DNA from 3 places in the Pseudomonas chlororaphis subsp. chlororaphis genome. Region 2 is predicted to be linked to each of the others. Evidence: predicted binding sites of a transcription regulator. Region 2 holds the regulator's gene; each other region holds the start of a gene.
What was found. The regulator FliA, encoded in region 2, starts transcription of late flagellar genes. The targets are predictions, from matches to a motif close to CTAAAGTTTNNNNNNNNNNNGCCGNTAA.

Region 1: a site for FliA is predicted at 1,958-1,985, ahead of C4K27_RS15080 (methyl-accepting chemotaxis protein). Genes of this name have one in related genera too.
Region 3: a site for FliA is predicted at 4,402-4,429, ahead of flgM (flagellar biosynthesis anti-sigma factor FlgM). Genes of this name have one in related genera too.

What each region holds. Positions count from the first base shown of each region.
Region 1 is NZ_CP027712.1:3,279,394-3,286,901, forward strand. It holds gene pnuC (nicotinamide riboside transporter PnuC) at 1-91, opposite strand, end outside; gene C4K27_RS15080 (methyl-accepting chemotaxis protein) at 198-1,832, opposite strand; gene C4K27_RS15085 (undecaprenyl-diphosphate phosphatase) at 2,118-2,948, shown strand; gene C4K27_RS15090 (DUF1294 domain-containing protein) at 2,948-3,373, shown strand; gene C4K27_RS15095 (MmcQ/YjbR family DNA-binding protein) at 3,370-3,714, opposite strand; gene C4K27_RS15100 (LysR substrate-binding domain-containing protein) at 3,737-4,645, opposite strand; gene C4K27_RS15105 (FMN-dependent NADH-azoreductase) at 4,775-5,386, shown strand; gene C4K27_RS15110 (alpha/beta hydrolase family protein) at 5,614-6,651, shown strand; gene C4K27_RS15115 (MFS transporter) at 6,653-7,508, opposite strand, start outside.
Region 2 is NZ_CP027712.1:1,854,375-1,861,882, reverse strand. It holds gene C4K27_RS08465 (chemotaxis protein CheA) at 1-2,222, opposite strand, end outside; gene C4K27_RS08460 (protein phosphatase CheZ) at 2,235-3,023, opposite strand; gene C4K27_RS08455 (chemotaxis response regulator CheY) at 3,053-3,424, opposite strand; gene fliA (RNA polymerase sigma factor FliA) at 3,585-4,325, opposite strand; gene fleN (flagellar synthesis regulator FleN) at 4,322-5,152, opposite strand; gene flhF (flagellar biosynthesis GTPase FlhF) at 5,271-6,587, opposite strand; gene flhA (flagellar biosynthesis protein FlhA) at 6,599-7,508, opposite strand, start outside.
Region 3 is NZ_CP027712.1:5,138,996-5,146,503, reverse strand. It holds gene C4K27_RS23125 (glutamine synthetase family protein) at 1-1,174, shown strand, start outside; gene C4K27_RS23120 (MFS transporter) at 1,245-2,627, shown strand; gene C4K27_RS23115 (flagellar brake protein) at 2,684-3,430, opposite strand; gene C4K27_RS23110 (flagella synthesis protein FlgN) at 3,526-3,993, opposite strand; gene flgM (flagellar biosynthesis anti-sigma factor FlgM) at 4,044-4,364, opposite strand; gene flgA (flagellar basal body P-ring formation chaperone FlgA) at 4,515-5,276, opposite strand; gene C4K27_RS23095 (chemotaxis protein CheV) at 5,351-6,283, shown strand; gene cheR (protein-glutamate O-methyltransferase CheR) at 6,328-7,155, shown strand; gene C4K27_RS23085 (hypothetical protein) at 7,158-7,418, shown strand; gene flgB (flagellar basal body rod protein FlgB) at 7,399-7,508, shown strand, end outside.

The sequences.
Region 1 (7,508 bases), 1.4 Mb from region 2:
GGCCGATCGGCCAGCACCAGGGGTTCTGTCTGACTGTCAGCCAGACGGCGATCACGCCGAGTGCGGCGGCGAACAGTTCAAGCCCGGACATGAAAACTACCTGGAAGCGGAGGAGGGTGCGGATTGTAACCAGAAGCGGCCTTGCATGTTAGTGAAGGCCGGCAACCGTGGCGGGGCAAACCCCGCCACGGACGACCTCAGACCCGGAACTGGCGCAACAGGCCGTTGAGCTGCTCGCTCAGTTCCTTGAGGTGCAGGCTGGCGGCACTGGACTGCTCGGCCGCCAGGGCGGTGCTGTGGGACAGGCCGGCGGCCTGGGTCACGTTCTGGTTGATGTCTTCGACCACATGGGCCTGTTGCAACGTGGCGCTGGCAATCGAGGCGTTCAGCCCGTTGAGGTTGCGCAGGGCCTGGCCGATGGCGTTCAGGCTTTCACCGGCCAGCCCGGCCTGCTCGATGGTCTGTTGCGAAGCCCGGCTGCTGTCGCCGATGACCTTCACCGCGGCTTCCGAGTGCCCTTGCAGGCGCTCGATCATCGACTGGATCTCGGCGGTGGACTTCTGCGTCCGCTGGGCCAGCAGGCGCACCTCATCGGCCACCACGGCGAACCCACGGCCCTGTTCGCCGGCGCGGGCGGCTTCGATCGCCGCGTTGAGCGCCAGCAGGTTGGTCTGCTCGGCGATCGAGTGGATCACCTCCAGCACGCTGCCGATCTGGGTGCTTTCCTGGGCCAGGGTGCGAATCACTTCCACGGCCTGGTCGATGGTGCCCGAGAGCCGATCGATCTGTTGCAGGCTGCCGTCGATATTGACCTGGCCCTGCTGGGCCTGGGCTTCGGCGTCGCGCATCTCGCTGGCGGCGTGTTCGGCGTTCTTCGCCACGTCCTGTACGCCGTAGGTCACTTCGTTGATGGCGGTGGCCACCAGCTCCATCTGCTGCGACTGCTGCTGGCTGCGTTCCTGGGCCTGGCTGGCATTGCTGCCCAGGTCGGTGGAGGACTGCGCCAGGGCTGCGGCCGACACCTGCAACTGGCTGACGACGAGACGCAGCTTGGCGGTGAAGCCGTTGAAGTGCCGGGCCAGTTCGGTGACTTCGTCCTGGCCGTGGGTGTCGAGGGTACGGGTCAGGTCGCTTTCGCCGCTGGCGATATTAGCCATGGCGTGCACGGTTTCCTGCAGCGGGCGGACGATGCTGCGGGCGATCAGCAACACCAGCAGGGCCATGAGCAGGGCAATGGCGATACCGACGACCGAGGCCTTCACCACCTGGCTGCGGAACTCGGCCTGCACGTCATCGATGTACACCCCCGAACCGATGATCCAGCCCCAGGGCTGGAACAGTTGGACATAGGAGGTCTTCTGCACCGGCTCGCTGGCGCCCGGTTTCGGCCAGCGATAGTTGACCATGCCGGCGCCCTTGGCCTTGGCGATGGCCACCATTTCGTTGAACACGGCAAAGCCGTCCGGGTCGCGAATGGCCGCGAGGTTCTGGCCGTCGAGCTTGGGGTTGGTCGGATGCATGACCATGACCGGGGTCAGGTCGTTGATCCAGAAGTAGTCGCTCTGGTCATAGCGCAGGTTGCGTATGGCGCTCAGCGCCTGCTTCTGCGCCGTCGCGCGATCGAGGCTGCCGGCGCTTTCCAGGCCCTGGAAATAGGCCAGCACACCGTTGGCGGTCTGCACCACATGCTGGGTTTTCTGCGCCTTGGCCTGGTACAGGTCGTCGTGGATCTGTTTGAGCATCAACATGCCCAGGGTCATCAGCATCAATACCGCGACAATCAGGATGAGCCACAGACGGCGGCTGATCGACATTCTGCGTAAGCTGTTCATGAATCTGTCACTCCCGATTGTTGTTCTTGTAATAGAAACACCCCGTACATCCGTCATGCGCTCCTTGCAGTCCGGTCCCGCTGATTCTCTCAACGCGACAGCGTTTATCGAGTATGTCTGCTAGGATTTCGGCCTCATTGCGAAAAACCTGAATCCGGCTGATTTTTCACGGAATTTTCAAGGGCGATGATGATCCTATTGCGGCTGCGAATCCGCGACGCACGCGTCAGTGAACATTGAAGAAAAATTAAAAAGGCATGCCACGGCATGACCTTCGGGGGATTGATGGAGCTTTGGACTGCCGCACAGGCATTGATTTTAGGGATTGTGGAAGGGCTGACGGAGTTTCTGCCCATCAGCAGCACGGGCCACCAGATTATCGTTGCCGACTTGCTCAACTTCGGTGGCGAGCGCGCCATGGCGTTCAACATCATCATTCAGCTGGGGGCCATTCTCGCGGTGGTCTGGGAGTTTCGCCGCAAGATCCTCGACGTGGTCACCGGCCTGCCGACCCAGCGCAACGCCCAGCGTTTCACTATCAACCTGCTGATCGCCTTCCTGCCCGCCGTGGTGCTGGGGGTGATTTTCGCCGACCTGATCCATGAATACCTGTTCAACCCGATCACCGTCGCCACGGCGCTGGTGGTGGGGGGCGTGGTCATGCTCTGGGCCGAACGCCGGCAGCATGAAATACATGCCAACACGGTGGACGAGATCAGCTGGAAAGATGCCTTGAAGGTCGGTTTCGCCCAGTGCCTGGCGATGATTCCAGGCACCTCGCGCTCGGGCTCCACCATCATCGGCGGCCTGTTGTTCGGCCTGTCGCGCAAGACCGCCACCGAGTTCTCGTTCTTCCTGGCGATGCCAACCATGGTCGGTGCCGCGGTCTACTCGGGCTACAAGTACCGCAATCTGTTCCAGCCGGACGACCTGCCGGTGTTCGCCATCGGCTTCATCACCTCGTTCATCTTCGCGATGATCGCGGTCAGGGGCCTGCTCAAGTTCATCGCCAACCACAGCTACGCGGCCTTTGCCTGGTACCGCATTGCCTTCGGCCTGGTGATCCTCGCCACCTGGCAGTTCGGCTGGGTCGACTGGACCGCGGTCCATTCCTGATGAACGCACGCAATCAGAACCGCCCCGGCGAAGTCGCCGGGGCTCGGATCCAGCAGCCAAGGCTCAAGGCGGTGATCTTCCTGCTGCTTTGCGCCTTACCGCTGTGCGGTTCGCTGCTGTTGGGCGTGAAGGGGATTTCCTGGGTACCGCTGGCGGCCTACGGCGCGGTCAGCGTGCTGACGTTCTTCCTCTATTGGAGCGACAAGCGCAAGGCCCGTAGCGACAGCTGGCGGACCCCGGAAAACGTCTTGCACGCCGTGGAGCTGGCCGGTGGCTGGCCAGGCGCCTTGCTGGCGCAACAGGCGTTTCGCCACAAGACCCGCAAGCTGTCCTATCAACTGGTGTTCTGGCTGATCGTGCTGCTGCACCAGGTGTTCTGGATCGACCGGCTGTTTCTCGAAGGCAGCCTGTTCTCGCTGTTCTAAAGCAACAGGCCTACCTGTACCCGCTTGGGCAGCTTGCTCACCACCAACTGGTGCGAACGCTGCAGCAAGTCCCGCAGTTCGCCGGTGCCCAGCGGGTAGGGTGTCTGCATGATGATCCAGTGCGCCCGGGCCAGGTACGGCGCCGGCCCGATGCCGGGACGGTCGACATGGCCGAGGAACAGCTCCTTGTCCACCTTGAACGCCAGTGACTCGCCCCGCAGGTTCTGCAGGGCGAACATCTTGTTGCCGGCCACGGAAAACACCCGCACGCCGCCCCATTTGTAGTCTTCGCGCGCGCCCGGCAAGTCCAGGCAAAATTGCGCCACATCCGCTTCTGTCATGGTTTTTCCTTTTGTCGCGCTGTCACAGTGTGCGGTCTCCGCAGCCTTTGAAGGCTTCGCTGACATGCTCGATCCAGGCCCTTACCGCTGGCAATACACCGCGCCGGTGAGGGTAGACCGCCTGCAGCCAACCGCCAGGCAGCGACCACTCGGGCAGCAGTTGCACCAGCTGCCCGGTCTGCAGTTCTTCTTCGCAATACATCATCGGCAGGATGGTACAGCCAAGGCCGGCGAGGGCGCAGGAGCGGCGCACCAGAAAATCGTCGATGCCCAGGCGCGCCTCCAGGACCAGGTCGCATTTCTCGCCCTGGGCGTCGAGCAGGCGCAAGTGCACCATGCGGTCGGCCTCCAGGGCTCCCAGCACCGGCACCTTGTGCAGGTCTTCGGGACTGTGGATCGGCCATTCCCGGGCGAACCCCGGGCTGGCGACCATCACGGTCTGCGCCTGGCGCAGGCGCCGGGTCACCAGCAAGGGGTCTTCGTCGCCATGCTCGCGAACCCGCAGCGCCACGTCGATGCCTTCGGCGACCACGTCGACCCGGCGGTTGAGCAGCTGCATGTCCAGCTGGACCTGGGGATATTGCTCGAGGAACGAGCTGATGACGGTCGGCAACATATGATGGGCCAGGCCCACCGGGCAGGACACCCGCAGGCGGCCGCGAGGTTCGCTGGACATGCTGGCCACGGCCTCGTCGGCCATTTCCGCTTCCAGCAGCATGGCCTGGCAGTGACGCAGATAACGTTCGCCGACCGCGGTCAGCTTCAATTGGCGGGTGGTGCGTTGCAGCAATCGGGTGTGCAGGCGTTCTTCCAGTTCGGCGATACGCCGCGACAAACGGGATTTGGGCACTCCCAGTACACGCCCGGCGGCGGCGAAACCACCGGCTTCCACCACCTTGGCAAAGTAATAAAGATCGTTGAGGTCTTGCATATCCTGACTCGACTGTCCTGCTGATGGGACAAACTATCGCATTTGTGCCGACTAATCAGCTATTGGTTTCACCTGTAGGATTGTCCTCAATTGATCGCCCGGTGGCGATCCTCACTTGGAGAATCCCAGATGAAACTGTTGCATATCGATTCGAGCATCCTTGGTGACAACTCGGCTTCCCGTCAGTTGAGCGAAAGCGTGGTCAAGGCCTGGAAAAACGCCGATGCCAGCGTTGAAGTGACCTACCGCGACCTGGCCGCCGATGCCATCAGCCATTTCAGCTCCGCCACGCTGGTGGCCGCCGGTACCCCGGCCGAAGTGCGCAACGCTGCCCAGCAGCACGAAGCCGAGCTGAGCGCTTCGACCCTCGCCGAATTCCAGGCCGCCGACGCTGTAGTGATCGCCGCGCCTATGTACAACTTCACCATCCCGACCCAACTCAAGGCCTGGATCGACCGCATCGCCGTCGCCGGCCAGACCTTCCGCTACACCGAAGCCGGCCCTGAAGGCCTGTGCGGTGGCAAGAAAGTCGTGGTGGTCTCCACTGCGGGCGGCCTGCACGCCGGCCAGGCCACTGGCGTGGCGCACGAGGATTACCTGAAAGTGCTGTTCGGCTTCCTCGGCATCACCGACATCGAATTCGTCCGCGCCCACGGCCTGGCTTATGGCGACGAAGTCCGCAACAAGGCCCTGAGCGACGCCCAGGCGCACATCAGCGAGCAACTTTTCGCTGCCGCGTAAGGCTTGTGTAAAAGTCGCTTACGCCCCAGGCAACGCCCTTTAAACTCTGTATTCTGATGCCCTCCAGGCAGCGGAATACGGAGTTTTTCGTGTTCGTGCTATTTGTTCTGGCTCGGGTTATGCAGTGGCTTGACCAGGCCCGACAGCTCCAGGCAACAGGCCAGCGAATTCCTGGCCAGTGAAGCAATGAACCGGCGTTTTCATCAGGTAGGGAAGGTGGTGCATCCATGATGCGTCTTTGGGCAATGTCACTGATCTGCCTGCTCGGCGGCCCGATTATCGTGCACGCCGCGCCCGCGCCCCATCCGCACTGGAGCGTGGGCTTCCACGAGATGAGTTTTCTCGACCCGCTGGACCAGCAGCCGATGCGCGCCATTGCCTTCTATCCCTCCACTGGCATCGAACACAGCAGCAAAGTCGAGGGTTATCAGATCGCAGCTTCCCGGGATTCGAAGGTCGCCATCGGCCGTTTTCCGCTGTTGATGCTGTCCCATGGCAATACCGGCACGCCGCTGGCCCTGCACGACCTGGCCACCTCGCTGGCGCGCAAGGGCTTCGTGGTGGTGGCGGTGATCCATCCGGGCGACAACTACAAGGATCACAGCCGGCTGGGCACCCTGAGCAATCTCTATGGCCGGCCGATCCAGATTTCCGAAGCCATCACCGCGACCCTGGCCGACCCGATGCTGTCGCCTTTCGTCAACGCCGGGCAGGTCGGGGTCATCGGTTACTCGGCCGGCGGCGAAACGGCGCTGATCCTGTCCGGAGCGACCCCCGACCTGGACCGCCTGCGCCGCTACTGCCAGGAGCGCCCCGACGATCACGATGCCTGCAATACCCAGGGCGAACTGATCGTCGATCGCGACGACCTGCAACCGGTCGCCGACCCGCGGGTCCATGCCTTGCTGCTGATGGCGCCGCTGAGCCTCAAGTTCGGGCGGCAGACCCTGTCCGGCGTGCATGTGCCGGTGCTGCTGTACAGCGGCGACGTCGACAAGCTGGTGGCTCTGGACAAGAATGCCGCGGCGTTGGCCCGCAAGCTGCCGGTCGCGCCGGACTTCAGGCTGTTGGCCGGGGCCGGGCACTTCGTGTTCATGGCGCCGTGCACCGAGGAGCAGTTGCTGAGCATGCCGGCCTTGTGCACCGACGCCGATGGCGTCGACCGCGAGGACATCCACCGCAATCTGATCGCCGAGGCCGGCCGCTTCTTTGCCCAGGCGCTGGGCAAGCCGAGCCGGGCCGGGATGCAGACCGCGGATCAGTGACTCAGGCGTCGGCCCGGCGCTTGAGCAGCAGGGTCAGGCCCAGGGCGCTGAGCGACAGCAGCGCCGCGCAGAAGAAAATCCACGAATACCCCAGGTTCAACGCCACCGCGCCCATCAAGGGCCCTGCAATCGCCAGCGCCAGGTCGAAAAACACCGCGTAGGCGCTCAGGCCGGCGCCGCGGCTGGTGCTGGGCACCTGCTTGATCGCTTCCACCCCCAGCGCCGGGTACACCAGCGACAGGCCGAAGCCGGCGAGCCCGGCGCCGATCATGGCGAACGCCGTCGATGGCGCCAGCCACAGCAGGATCAGGCCCAGGGTCTCGATGCTCATGCAGGCGATGGCCGCGCGATAACCGCCAAACCGGCTGATGCTGGAGATGAACAGCAGGCGCGAGAGGATGAAGCAGATGCCGAATACCGTCAGGCAATAGGCCGCGCCGGTCCAGCCGCGGCTGAGGTAGAACAGGGTAATAAAGGTGGTCAGGGTGCCGTAGCCGATGGACGCCAGGCTCAGGCCGGCGCCGTACGGCGCGATACGGCCGAACACCGCGCGAAACGACAGGCGCTCGCCGCGGATCACCGGCACCGATGGCTTGTTGCGGATCAGCAGCAGGGCCAGGGCCGCCAGCAGCGACAGGGCCAGCCCCAGGCTTTCGAAACCGTAGTCGGCGACCATCACCACCCCCAGCGGCGCGCCGATGGCAATCGCACCATAGGAGGCGATGCCGTTCCAGGAAATCGAGCGCGCGGTGTGCTCGGCGCCGACCTGGCCCATGCACCAGCTGATGGTGCCCACGCCGATCAGGCCCTGGGCCACCCCCAGCAGCAAACGTCCCAGCAACAGGACGCTCAGGCTG
Region 2 (7,508 bases):
CCGGTAATGGTGGCGCCCGACATGCCTGGAGTCCCCTGGAGCATCTTGCCCAATGGCTTGATGACGACTTCTTCCTGGCCGACCAGTTGATCGACGACGAAGCCGATCCGCTGGGTGCCGACCGAAAGGATCACCACATGGCCTTCGCGCTGCTCTTCGTGAGCGGCGGAACTGACCAGCCAGCGCTTGAGGTAGAACAGTGGCAGCGCCTTGTCGCGGACGATCACCACCTCCTGGCCATCGACCACGTTGGTGCGCGACAGGTCCAGGTGGAAGATTTCGTTGACGTTGACCAGCGGGAAGGCGAACGCCTGGTTGCCCAGCATCACCATCAGGGTCGGCATGATCGCCAGGGTCAGCGGCACCTTGATGACGATCTTCGAACCCTGGCCCTTGGTCGAGTAGATGTTGATCGAACCGTTGAGCTGGGAAATCTTGGTCTTCACCACGTCCATGCCCACGCCGCGGCCGGACACGTCGGAGATCTCGGTCTTGGTCGAGAAGCCCGGGGCGAAGATCAGGTTGTAGCACTCGGTGTCGCTCAGGCGATCGGCGGCATCCTTGTCCATCACCCCACGCTTGACCGCAATCGCGCGCAGGACGTTCGGGTCCATGCCTTTGCCGTCGTCGGAGATCGACAGCAGGATATGGTCGCCTTCCTGCTCGGCCGCCAGCACCACCTTGCCGCCACGGGACTTGCCCGCCTCCTCGCGCTCTTCCGGCGACTCGATACCGTGGTCGACGGCGTTGCGCACCAAGTGCACCAGCGGGTCGGCCAGGGCCTCGACGAGGTTCTTGTCGAGGTCGGTCTCTTCGCCGACCAGCTCCAGGTTGATCTCTTTCTTGAGCTGGCGGGCCAGGTCGCGAACCAGGCGCGGGAAGCGCCCGAAGACCTTCTTGATCGGCTGCATCCGGGTCTTCATCACCGCGGTCTGCAAGTCGGCCGTGACCACGTCGAGGTTCGACACGGCCTTGGACATGGCTTCGTCGCCGCTGTTGAGCCCCAGGCGCACCAGGCGGTTACGCACCAGCACCAGCTCGCCGACCATGTTCATGATTTCGTCCAGCCGCGCGGTATCGACCCGCACGGTGGTTTCGGCTTCGCTGACCGGCTTTTCCGCCGGGGCGGCAGCCGGAGCACGAGCGGGCGCCGGAGCAGCGGCTGGAGCCGGTTTTGGCGTTTCGGCCTTGGCTTCGGGCTTCTTCACCGCTGGCTTGGCGATGGCGGCAGGCGCCGGAGCCGTGGCGGCCGTTGCGCTACCCACGGTCGCCGCGGCTGCGGGCACTTCAGAGAACTTGCCCTTGCCATGCAGCTCGTCGAGCAGGGATTCGAATTCCTGGTCGGTGATCAGGTCGCTACCGGCGGCGGCCGCGCTTGGCGCAGCCGGCGGTACCGCCGCTGCCACCGCGGAGTCCAGCGCATCGACCGCAAAGTTGCCTTTGCCATGCAGCTGATCCAGCAGGGCTTCGAACTCGTCATCGGTGATTTCATCGCTGGCCGCGGCTTTTTCCGCAGCCGGCGCCGTGGCCGAAGGGGCCACCGCATCCGGTGCGAACTGGCCCTTGCCGTGCAATTGATCGAGCAACGACTCGAACTCGGCATCGGTGATTTCGTCGCTGGCCGCTTCGCTGCCGGCGGCAGGCGTCGCGGGAGCAACAGCAGCCGGGGCTTCGGCCTCGGCCTTGGCGGCATTGAGCGAATCGAGCAGCTGCTCGAACTCGCTGTCGGTGATATCGCCGGACTCGCTTTCGGTCGACTCGGCGACCGGCTCGGCAACGGCTTCAACAACTGTCTCAACGTCGGCCACCGGCGCGGCGACCTCCTCGGCCCCCGCAGGCTCGGCCAGACGGGCCAGGGCAGCCAGCAGCTCCGGAGTGGCGGCGGTGATCTCGGTACGCTCGCGCACCTGGCCGAACATGCCGTTCACTGCGTCCAGCGCTTCGAGCACTACGTCCATCAGTTCCGCGTCGACGCGACGCTCACCCTTGCGCAGGATGTCGAACACGTTCTCGGCGATGTGGCAGCACTCCACCAGCTCGTTGAGCTGGAGGAAGCCGGCGCCCCCTTTTACAGTGTGAAAACCGCGAAAAATTGCGTTGAGCAGATCCGCATCGTCCGGTCGGCTTTCCAGCTCGACCAGTTGTTCGGACAGTTGCTCTAGAATCTCGCCGGCCTCAACCAGAAAATCCTGAAGGATTTCTTCATCGGCGCCGAAGCTCATGTATGGGTGCTCCTAGAATCCAAGGCTGGAAAGCAAATCGTCGACATCGTCCTGACCGGATACAACGTCTTCACGTTTATCGGCATGAATCTGCGGACCTTCACCCTTGGCCAGATGTTTTTGCGGATCTTTTTCAGCGAGGATCGATTCACGGTCATGTTCGATGCCGGCAAAACGATCGACCTGGCTGGCCATCAGGACCAGTTTGAGCAGGTTGCTCTCGACTTCGGTGACCAACTGGGTCACGCGCTTGATCACCTGACCGGTCAGGTCCTGGTAGTCCTGCGCCAGCAGAATGTCGTTGAGGTTGCTCGATACCGCACGCGTGTCTTGCTCGCTGCGGGTCAGGAAACCGTCCACCCGGCGGGCCAGGTCGCGGAATTCCTCGGCGCCCAGTTCGCGGCGCATGAAACGCCCCCAATCGGCGCTCAGGGCCTGGGCTTCGCTACTCAGGCCATTGACCAGCGGGGTGGCGCTCTCGACCAGATCCATGGTGCGGTTGGCCGCGGCCTCGGTCAGCCTGACCACATAGGACAGGCGCTCGGTGGCATCCGTGATCTGTGAAACTTCCTCGGCTTGCGGCATATGCGGGTCAATCTGGAAATTGACGATGGCGCTATGCAGCTCGCGGGTGAGCTTGCCGACCTCCTGGTACAGGCCGCGGTCACGGGTCTGGTTGAGCTCATGGATCAGTTGCACGGCTTCGCCGAACTTGCCTTTTTCAAGGCTGTCGACCAGTTCGAGTGCGTGTTTTTTCAGGGTCGATTCGAAATCGCCCAATGAAGATTCGTTGTGCTCCATAGCTCCCCCGTGGCGGAATGATTCCACTCTCAACCGATGCGTTCGAAGATCTTCTCGATCTTCTCTTTCAACGCCTGGGCCGTGAAGGGCTTGACCACATAACCGTTTACGCCGGCCTGGGCAGCTTCGATGATTTGTTCGCGCTTGGCTTCAGCGGTCACCATGAGTACCGGCAGGTGCTTGAGTTTTTCATCGGCGCGCACATGGCGCAGCAGATCGATACCGGTCATGCCGGGCATGTTCCAGTCCGTTACCAGAAAGTCGATGCTCCCACTGTTGAGGACCGGAATGGCGGTGGTGCCATCGTCAGCCTCGACCGTGTTGGTGAACCCCAGGTCACGCAACAGGTTTTTTATGATCCGCCGCATCGTTGAGAAGTCATCAACGATGAGGATTTTCATGTTCTTGTCCAATTCGACCTCCAAGCAGTCTTAAACGCGTCCAGCACCTGAACGCGCCATTCAATCAATCAGGCAGAGCACTCAACGACTGCATGGAATACACACCGCAAGTCCGGCCACGTCGTGCCAGTCTCGTCCGCAGTGTCCCCCACACTGCCTGTCAGCGCGCTCGCCACTCTCCCAAACGCCCCCGCAAACGGGCCGCGCACTGGCTGTGTAACTGGCTGACCCGCGATTCGCTGACCCCCAGGACCTCACCGATTTCCTTGAGGTTCAGCTCTTCGTCGTAGTACAGCGCCAAGACCAGTCGCTCACGCTCCGGCAAATTGGCAATCGCGTCCGCCAGCGCGGCCTGGAAACGTTCGTCCTCCAGGTCGCGCGACGGCTCGAGATGAGCACTCGCGCCATCCTCATGCAGCCCTTCATGCTCGCCGTCCTGCAACAGGTCGTCGAAGCTGAACAGGCGACTGCCCAAGGTGTCGTTCAAAATCCCGTAATAATCGTCGAGACTCAATTGAAGTTCGGCCGCAACTTCATGATCTTTAGCGTCACGACCGGTTTTAGCTTCAATTGCGCGAATGGCATCGCTCACCATCCGGGTATTGCGATGTACCGAACGCGGCGCCCAGTCACCTTTACGGACCTCATCGAGCATCGCACCACGGATACGGATACCCGCGTAGGTCTCGAAACTCGCGCCCTTGCTCGCGTCGTACTTGGTCGACACTTCGAGCAGACCGATCATCCCGGCCTGGATCAGGTCTTCGACCTGGACACTGGCCGGCAGGCGCGCCAGCAAGTGATAGGCAATACGCTTGACCAGCGGCGCATAGCGCTCGATCAATTCGTACTGGCTGTCACGTGCCGACTTTTTGTAAAGGTTGTAGCCGCTGGCGCTCATAGCACCGGTCCCGCTGTCTGATGCACGAGCCGCTCGACGAAAAATTCCAGATGTCCGCGTGGGTTGGCCGGCAACGGCCAGGTATCGACCTTCTGCGCGATGGCCTTGAATGCCAGCGCGCATTTCGAACGCGGAAACGCCTCATAGACCGCACGCTGCTTTTGCACGGCCTTGCGCACGCATTCGTCGTAAGGCACGGCGCCGACATATTGTAGGGCCACGTCCAGGAAGCGATCCGTGACCTTGGTCAACTTGGCGAACAGATTGCGCCCCTCCTGCGGGCTCTGCGCCATGTTGGCGAGCACGCGGAAGCGGTTCATGCCGTAGTCGCGGTTGAGCAGCTTGATCAGCGCGTAGGCGTCGGTGATCGAGGTCGGCTCGTCGCAGACCACCAGCAACACTTCCTGGGCCGCGCGGACGAAGCTGACCACCGAGTCGCCGATGCCGGCGGCGGTGTCGATCACCAGCACATCGAGGTTGTCGCCGATGTCGCTGAAAGCCTGGATCAGGCCGGCATGCTGCGCCGGGCTCAGATGAACCATGCTCTGGGTGCCGGACGCCGCCGGCACGATACGGATTCCACCCGGCCCCTGCAGCAGCACATCGCGCAGCTCGCAGCGGCCTTCGATCACGTCGGCGAGGGTCCGTTTGGGGGTCAGCCCCAATAGCACGTCGACGTTGGCCAGGCCCAGGTCGGCGTCCAGCAGCATGACGCGCCGGCCGAGCTCCGCTAGGGCCAGGGACAAGTTCACTGACACGTTAGTCTTGCCGACGCCACCTTTGCCGCCGGTCACCGCGATCACCTGTACGGGATGCATGCTGCCCATGTTCGTTCTTTACCTTGTCTTACTTAGACGGGGCCACATAACTGGCTGCGCGTTCACCAACGGAACAATGCCTGGCAGACCATCGATGTAGGTACATTGCAATCTTTTCATGATTCCCTCAGCCAACCCGCTTGGTCGGGTTGTGGTAGAGGTCAGCGAACATGTCAGCCATGGCTTCTTCGCTGGGTTCTTCCTGCATCTGCACGCTCACCGCACGACTGACCAGCTGGTGACGGCGCGGCAAGTGCAGATCGTCCGGAATCCGCGGGCCATCGGTCAGATAGGCAACAGGGAGTTCATGACTGATCGCCAGGCTCAACACCTCACCAAGGCTGGCGGTTTCATCCAGTTTAGTCAGGATGCAGCCGGCCAGCCCGCAACGCTTGTAGCTGTGGTATGCGGCGGTTAGAACCTGTTTCTGGCTGGTGGTTGCCAAGACCAGATAATTTTTTGCCCGGATGCCACGTCCGGCCAGGCTTTCCAGCTGCATGCGCAGGGCCGGGTCGCTGGCTTGCAGGCCGGCGGTGTCGATCAGCACCACACGCTTGCGCAGCAGCGGATCGAGGGCTTGCGCCAGGGACTGGCCCGGGTCGACATGGGTCACCGAGACATTGAGGATCCGGCCCAGGGTCTTGAGCTGTTCCTGGGCGCCGATGCGGTAGCTGTCCATGCTCACCAGCGCGATGTTCTGCGCGCCGTACTTGAGTACATAACGCGCGGCCAGCTTGGCCAGGGTGGTGGTCTTGCCCATGCCGGCGGGGCCGACCATGGCGATCACACCGCCCTCCTCCAGTGGCTCGACTTCCGGGGTCACGATCATCCGCGCCAGGTGGGCCAGGAGCATGCGCCAGGCCTGGCGGGGTTCGTCGATTTCAGTGATCAGCGCCAGCAGGTCGCGGGCCAGCGGACCGGACAAGCCGATACGCTGCAGGCGCCGCCACAGGTTAGCCTGTTCGGGCCGGCTGCCTTGCAGCTGGCTCCAGGCCAGGGAGCCGAGCTGGACTTCCAGCAGCTCGCGCAGGCCGTTGAGTTCAAAACGCATCGAGTCCAGTGCCCGCTGATCGACCGCCGGCGCGGCGGCCACCGGAGCAGGGCGCTGGGGCTCGTTGAACGTAGGTTCGATCAGCGGCTCGGCGGCGGTCAGCGGCAGGCCGGCGAACAACTGGCGATTGGTACTGGAATCGCCGTCGCCACGCAGGCTCAGTTCGGCCTGGGCGGTGACGATGCGCGACTGAGTCTTGCGCAGTTCGTCCTCGAGCTCCATGTTCGGCACCCGCGGCGCCAGCGCCGATAGCTTGTAATCCAGGGCAGCCGTCAGCTCGACACCGCCGGCGATGCGGCGATTGCCAATGATGGCAGCGTCGGCGCCCAGCTCATCACGAACCAGCTTCATGGCCTGACGCATATCGGCGGCGAAAAAACGCTTAACTTGCATAACCCACTACCTCAGCCGTTGGGCCCTACTGTCGCAACGATGGTCACTTGCTTGTTGTCAGGGATTTCCTGGTACGCCAACACGTGCAAGCCCGGGACCGCCAGGCGTCCGAACCGCGAGAGCATCGCGCGGACCGGACCGGCTACCAGCAGAATCACCGGTTGACCTTGCATTTCCTGGCGCTGCGCGGCTTCGATCAACGAACGCTGCAGCTTCTCAGCCATGCTTGGCTCCAACAGGACACCCTCTTCCGAGCCTTGTCCTGCCTTCTGCAGACTATTGAGCAAAATCTGTTCCAACCTGGGCTCCAAGGTGATCACAGGCAGCTCGGACTCAGTGCCTACAATGCTTTGCACGATGGCGCGCGACAATCCGACACGCACCGCGGCCACCAAAGCGGCAGTATCTTGACTCTTGGCGGCATTGTTCGCGATGGCCTCGGCAATGCTGCGGATATCGCGCACCGGCACCTGTTCGGCCAGCAGCGCCTGCAGCACCTTGAGCAGCTGGGACAACGAAAGCACGCCCGGCACCAGCTCTTCCGCCAGCTTCGGCGAACCCTTGGCCAGCAATTGCAAAAGCTGCTGGACTTCTTCGTGGCCGATCAGCTCGCTGGAGTGCTTGTACAGAATCTGGTTGAGGTGGGTGGCGACCACGGTACTGGCGTCGACCACGGTGTAGCCCAGCGACTGCGCCTGGGCGCGCTGGCTGATCTCGATCCACACCGCCTCCAGGCCGAAGGCCGGATCTTTGGCGTTGATGCCGTTGAGCGTGCCATAGACCTGCCCCGGGTTGATCGCCAGCTCGCGATCCGGGTAAATCTCGGCCTCGGCCAGGATCACCCCCATCAGCGTCAGCCGGTAAGCGCTGGGCGCCAGGTCGAGGTTGTCGCGAATATGCACAGTGGGCATGAGGAAGCCC
Region 3 (7,508 bases), 3.3 Mb from region 2:
CATGGGGGGGTATCCTCCCGCGCGTTTTTACGGCAGTGACGACGGCGACCTGGCGCTCACTGCCGACCCGCAACAGATTCATCGCCTGCCCTGGAGTTCGCAGCCACGTGCGCTGGCGATTTGCGATGCGGACGAGTTGAGCGGTGAAAGCTCGCGTCTTTCCACCCGGGGCCAGCTCAAAGAGGTCATCGCGCGGTACGCCGCTCGCGGCCTGGCGCCGGTGGTGGCGACCGAGCTGGAATTTTTCGTGTTTGCTCCCAATACCGACCCGACCCAACCCTTCCAGCCGCCCCTTGGCCTGGACGGTCGTCGCGAGGATGGGCATTCGGCGTTCAGCGTCAGTTCCAACAACGGTTTGCGGCCGTTCTTCAGTGAGGTCTATGCCTGCATGGCGGCATTGGGCTTGCCGCGCGATACCTTCATGCATGAAATGGGCGTCAGCCAGTTCGAGATCAATCTGCTGCACGGTGATCCGCTGTTGCTGGCCGACCAGACATTCCTGTTCAAGCACCTGCTCAAGGAAGTGGCGCTCAAGCATGGCCTGACCGTGGTGTGCATGGCCAAGCCGCTGGCGCGCACGCCGGGCAGTTCGATGCATATTCACCAGAGCCTGGTGGACTCGGCCAGCGGGCGTAACGTGTTCAGTGATGAGGCCGGAGAGCCGACCGCGATGTTCCGCCACTTCATTGGCGGGCTGCAGGCGGGGATGGCGGATTTCACTGCGCTGTTCGCACCGAACGTCAATTCCTACCAGCGCCTGTGCCATCCTTACGCGTCGCCGAACAATGCCTGCTGGTCCCATGACAATCGGGCGGCAGGCCTGCGCATTCCGGCCAGTTCGCCGGTGGCGCGGCGGGTCGAGAACCGCTTGCCGGGCGCCGATGCCAACCCGTATCTGGCGATCGCCGCGAGCCTGGCGGCAGGTTTGCACGGTATCGAAAACGAGCTGGAACCGACGTCGGCGATTCAGGGTGAGTTTGCCGTGCCGGACAGTTTATCTCTGCCTTGTACCTTGCATGCCGCTCTTGAGCGTCTGAAACGTAGCCAGTTGGCCAAGGAATTGTTCGGCAATGAGTTCGTCGAAGGTTACGTCGCTTCGAAGACCATGGAGTTGACCAGTTTCTTTGATGAAATAACTCCCTGGGAGCGGCGCGTCTTAGCGGCCCAGGCTTAACCGAACCGTCGCAGTCGGGCTATCGTCCAGATGGCCCGACACTCAATTCAAGGAGCCGCTCGGAACGCCGATGCGCCAAATCTGGAAATCCTTTCGAGCGCTTTATTTCGCCTCGCTGATGATGTTGATCGGCTCGGGCTTACTCAGTACCTACCTGGCGTTGCGCCTGGCCGCCGATCATGTCGACGGGTTATGGGTGGGGGCCTTGATGGCGGCCAACTATTTCGGCCTGGTGCTGGGCGGGAAAATCGGTCACCGCCTGATTGCCCGGGTCGGCCATATCCGTGCCTACGCCACCTGTGCCGGGATCGTCGGTGCGGCGGTGCTGGGGCATGGCCTGGTGGACTGGTTGCCGGCCTGGCTGGTGCTGCGGATGATCGTCGGGCTGGGCATGATGTGCCAGTACATGGTCATCGAAAGCTGGCTCAACGAGCAGGCCGATGCCAAGCAGCGCGGGCTGGTGTTCAGCGGCTACATGATCGCCTCGTATCTGGGGCTGGTCCTGGGGCAGTTGATTCTGGTCATGCATCCGGCCCTCGGGCTTGAGTTGCTGATGCTGGTGGCCCTGTGTTTTGCCCTGTGCCTGGTACCGGTGGCCATGACCCGGCGTATTCACCCGGCGCCTTTGCATCCGGCGCCCATGGAACCGCGATTTTTTATCAAGCGCGTTCCGCAGTCGTTGAGCACGGTGCTCGGGTCGGGGCTGATTGTCGGTTCGTTCTATGGCCTGGCACCGCTGTATGCCTCCCAGCAGGGCTTGAGTACCGAACAGGTCGGCCTGTTCATGGGGAGCTGCATTTTTGCCGGGCTGGTGGTGCAGTGGCCATTGGGATGGCTGTCCGACCGTTATGACCGGGCCCTGCTGATTCGCTGCTTTGCCTGCTTCCTGGCGGTCGTGGCCTTGCCGTTGGCGATTCTGCCCCAGGTACCACTGGAGGTGCTGTTCGCCCTGGGGTTCCTTTGTTCGCTGGTGCAGTTCTGTCTGTATCCGCTGGCGGTGGCGTTCTCCAACGACCATGTCGAAGGCGATCGGCGGGTCTCGCTGACCGCGATGCTGTTGGTGACCTATGGCGTCGGGGCCAGTGTCGGGCCTTTGGTGGCGGGGGTGCTGATGAAGTTGTTCGGCAGCCAGATGCTCTATGCGTTCTTCAGTTTCTTTGCCCTGGTACTGGTCTGGCGTATCCGGCCGAAAGCTGTGACTAACCTGCATCAGGTCGATGATGCGCCGCTGCACCACGTGGCGATGCCGGACAGCATGTCCAGTTCGCCATTGGTGGCCGCGCTCGATCCGCGGGTCGATGAGCAAGTGGTGCAAGATCAGATGCAACAGACCAGCGCACCGGAAGCCGAGCCTCCGGTCGAGACGCCGGCCACGGATGAGGTTGAGGCTGAGGAGCCGCTAGTGAAGCCGGATGAACCAGGGCCGGATCAGTTCAGTGGGGCCAGGCCCTAGAAACGCAAAACGGGCAGCCCCGCAAGGGACTGCCCGTTTTTATCGACGCTCGAATCTCAGAGGTCGTCTTTGTCGAAGCGCCGGGCTTCGCGTTGCAGCTGATAGACAAAGCGCTCGACCTGGCGTTGAACCAGGCCGCTCATGTTGTGAAAGCGCACACCGGCGAAAGTTGTGTCGATCTTCTCTTCGTGGTGCAGGTAACGCAGTTCCACTGGCGCAGTCATGCTGCCGAAGGGCAGGGCGGCGATAAAGCGCTCGTAGACCTGGCCCAGTTGCAGGCGGCTGGAGATGTCGCCCTCGAAGCGCAGCTTGCAGCCGGTGGCGGAGATATCCAGCAGCTTGCCGGCGATCGGCGCCTTGAGTTTTTCGCCGCCCAGTTCGATGTTGACCAGCTGGGCCAGCTTCAGGGCTGCGCGAAAGGCATTGCGGCGCTGGTGATAGACCACTTCGTCTGGCAGGGTGCCGCGGTAGCATCGCCCACCATTGGATTCGTCGATAGTCGGGATACCATTGCTTTCCCAGGCGATGCGCACGCCTTCGTGAAAGCCTTCGACGCGAAACGGTTCGCCGGCGAGCATGAAGCGTTCGCCATCGCGGGGGATCATTTCGTCCAGGGCAATCATGTTGCTGTCACGATCGATCTCGACCAGATAGCTTTGAAAGCGCTGGCTGCGTTCATGGAAAGTGATGATCAGCGGGTCATGGCTGTCTTGCAGCAAGCGCAGCGTGGAGTTGATTTCCAAGGGGGTGGTCAGCACCTTGGGTGGCTGCGGCGCATCTTCTGCGTTTACGGCATTGAACACGGTTCATCAATCTCCAGACAAAATACGACTACACGCAAGAGCCAGCATTTTGCCAGCATGTTCCGCGACTTGATAGGGCGCGCTCATCTCTGGGGTCAAGCCTGGCTAAGCGGGCGAGGCTTGGCAAGCTTGGCGGTTGAGCCACGGGCATCATAGAGGGCTGGAGGCTCGCCACCGGTGAGGATTTTCAATTGATTGGCGGTGGTGGCCTGTTGAACCTGGATCGAGCGACCGTTGAGTTCGTTCGCCGCCTGGCAATCGGCAAGCATTTGGGTCAGCACGTCACTCTGGGCCAGTAACTGGTCGCCGATCGAGGAGTGGCTGGCCAACTGTTCCAGGCCGGCGCGGCTGGCAGGAAGGTTCAGGCTGGCGAGGAGTTCGCTGCGTTTGCGGCCATGCTGCTCGAGCAAAATGATCAGGGCTTGCTTCTGCGCGAGAATCTCTTCCAGCAGCGGCATGTCGCGACCGTGCAGGGCTAGGGATTCGGTGCGCAGCAATTCCAGCAATTGTTGAGCTGGAGCAAAGTCGTCGGTGATCAGTTGCAGCAAATTAGTGTCGTGCATGTATGGCCTTGGGTTTTAAGCGTCCAAAAAACTGGCGCAGGCCTTATTGGCTAGCGCTGGGCTTCGAAATTAAGCAGTTTGCTGGCTACACGGTTGCTGTCGACTTTATAGCTGCCATCGGCAATCGCTTGCTTCAACTCGGCCACGCGGGCGTTGTCGACGGCAGGCTGGTCGCGCAGCTTGTCAGTGATCTTCTGCAACTGTTGAGCCTCATTACTGAGGTGTACCGACTCCCCGCTGGTGCTGGCCTGTTCGGCCGGAGTGTTCAGCGGCGCGGATTTGTCGGCGTCGCCGGTTTCCTTGCTGGCGCTGGTGCGCGTGCTGCCGGTGAGTGAGGGAGAGCTGTTTAAACGGCTGAAATCGATGACCATGGTAAAAAAACCTCTGGGTATTTGGACGCTTGACTTGTTTTCGGCAATACGCCGGAAAACTTTAGGCTCAAATATCGATAAGCCCGCACGCGCCGCTGTTGCCCTGCATGGGCCACAGTTTAGGGGGCAACAGTGCACAGCGCCAGTCGTCTACATGGCGACTTCCACCTGTCCCGGCGCGGTGATCCGCGCTTTGATGACCCGTTGTGAATTGAGGTTCTTGACCCGTATCTGCTCGCTCATGCCGCCATTGGACAAGGCTTCGCCGGGCATTTTCACGTTCAGCGTGCCGCTACGAGCAGAGATCACCACCTGATCGCCCTTGCGTACCACTTCCGCCTGTTCCAGGTGAACCAGGGTGACGAGCTGGTCGGCGACCATTGGTCGGACAAGCTTCTGCCCAATGGCCTGGTCCACTGAAGTCAGATAGCCCTGGTTGATCTGGCCGATATCGCGCTCGCGCAGCATCACGTCTTCGGGGCTGATGATGCCGGCGCGCTTGAGTGGCCGCGTGGTGGTCACCACCTCGCGGAACAGCTTGACCTGGGCGGGCACGAATACGGTCCAGGGCGAGGCGCCGTCGCAACGGACGCGAACGGTCACGCGTCCCAGCGGTTGCGCCGGGCTTTCCAGGGTCGCTGTCAATTCCTTGTCGCAGTGCGGCATGCGCAGCCGCGGGTCGAGTTGATTGACTTGGATCTCGTAGCGCCCAGGCGTTTGACTGGTGGCTAAATAGTCTTCTACGGTGAATTCAAGAAACCCCTGAGTGACGCCGATAAGTAGATCAGGCAGGGTTACCGAGTCAGCAACGGCAGGATGGCCAGGGTTTAAAAAAAACAAAGCCGACAGCCCGTACAGCAATCTGCGGTAGTTTGATGTCAGGCGTCGGGAAAATGTCGTTTTGGCGTTCATAACAGTTAAAAAGCAAGCGCCGTGCCGTTTAGCGATGAGCGCGCGTCGGAACTTAAGCTTTGGGGAGTCTGGGCATGGCTGGTGTAATGGATTCGGTGAACCAGCGCACGCAACTGGTAGGGCAGAATCGCCTTGAGCTGTTGTTGTTCCGTCTCGACGGGCAGCAGCTCTATGGGATCAACGTGTTCAAGGTTCGGGAGGTGCTGCAATGCCCCAAACTGACGTTGATGCCCAAATCCAGTCCTGTGGTGTGCGGTGTCGCGAATATTCGTGGGGCGACCATTCCGATCCTGGACCTGGCGATGGCCACCGGTTCAGGCGGGTTGCAGGATCTGAGCAACCCCTTTGTCATCATCACTGAGTACAACACCAAGACCCAGGGGTTTCTGGTGCGGTCGGTCGAGCGCATCGTCAACATGAACTGGGAGGAGATCCATCCGCCACCCAAGGGGACGGGGCGCGATCACTACCTGACGGCGGTGACGCGGGTCGACAATCAGTTGGTGGAAATCATCGACGTCGAGAAGGTGCTGGCCGAGGTCGCGCCGACGCCCGAGACCATTTCGGTCGGTGTGGTGGATGTCGAGACTCAGCACAAGGCTGTTTCACTGCGGGTACTGACGGTCGATGACTCGTCGGTGGCGCGCAAGCAGGTCACGCGTTGCTTGCAGACCGTGGGGGTCGAGGTGGTGGCCTTGAACGACGGCCGACAGGCGCTGGATTACCTGCGCAAGCTGGTCGACGAGGGCAAGAAACCTGAAGAAGAGTTTCTGATGATGATCTCCGACATCGAGATGCCGGAGATGGACGGCTACACCCTCACGGCCGAAATACGCAACGATCCACGCATGCAAAAGCTGCATATCATCCTGCATACTTCGTTGTCAGGTGTATTCAATCAGGCGATGGTGAAGAAGGTCGGTGCCGATGACTTCCTTGCCAAGTTTCGTCCTGATGACCTGGCATCCCGGGTTGTCGACCGGATCAAAGCAGCAGATAACAGCTAGGGATATCCATCCCTGGCGGTCACACGATTTAAGAGGCGGCATCATTGTCTACGGGTAATTTGGATTTCGAACAGTTCCGGGTGTTCCTGGAAAAAGCCTGTGGGATCTTGCTGGGTGAGAACAAGCAATATCTGGTGTCGAGCCGTCTCAACAAACTGATGGAACAGCAAGGCATCAAGTCCCTCGGGGAGCTGGTTCAGCGCATTCAGTCCCAGCCGCGCAGCGGTTTGCGAGAGATGGTGGTCGACGCCATGACCACCAACGAAACCCTGTGGTTTCGCGATACCTATCCATTCGAGGTGTTGAAGAACAAGGTCTTGCCGGAGGCGATCAAGGCCAGCCCCAACCAGCGCTTGCGCATCTGGTCGGCGGCCTGTTCCTCGGGGCAGGAACCCTATTCGTTGTCCATGTCGATCGACGAGTTCGAGAAGACCAACATGGGGCAACTGAAGATGGGGGTGCAGATCGTTGCCACCGACCTGTCCGGGACCATGCTGAACAACTGCAAGACCGGCGAGTACGACAGCCTGGCGATCGGTCGCGGTTTGTCGGCCGATCGCCTGCAGCGCTATTTCGATCCCAAGGGGCCGGGGCGCTGGGTGGTCAAGGCGCCGATCAAGAGCCGGGTCGAGTTCCGCTCGTTCAACCTGCTGGACAGCTATGCCAGCCTGGGCAAATTCGATGTCGTGTTCTGCCGCAATGTGCTGATCTACTTCTCCGCCGAGGTGAAGAAGGACATCCTGATGCGCATTCACAGCACCCTGAAGCCGGGTGGTTACCTGTTTCTCGGGGCTTCCGAGGCGCTCAATGGATTGCCCGACCACTACCAGATGGTCCAGTGCAGCCCTGGGATCATTTACCAGGCGAAGTAAGATTGTCGTTGTTGAAAAAAGAGGCCTTCGGGCCTCTTTTTTTGTGCCTGCGATTTTGCCAGCGCAGAAGAGGCGGCAACCGCTGCATTGCCGCTTTGCTGACGTTTCGCGGAAATGCCTTGCCGCTTTTCTGGCATTGCCGCTTTGCCGCTGCCGGCAAAGCCTTGATTTACGGGCTTTTAGCACTTGGCACGCGGCTTGCTTTATCCCGTTTACGAAAAATCTGGTCGAAGGTTTCCCGACATGAGCATCAGCTTCGATAAAGCGCTCGGCATTCATGAGCAGGCTCTTGGTTTTCGCGCCAAGCGTGCCGAGGTGCTGGCCAACAACATCGCCAACGCCGACACCCCGAA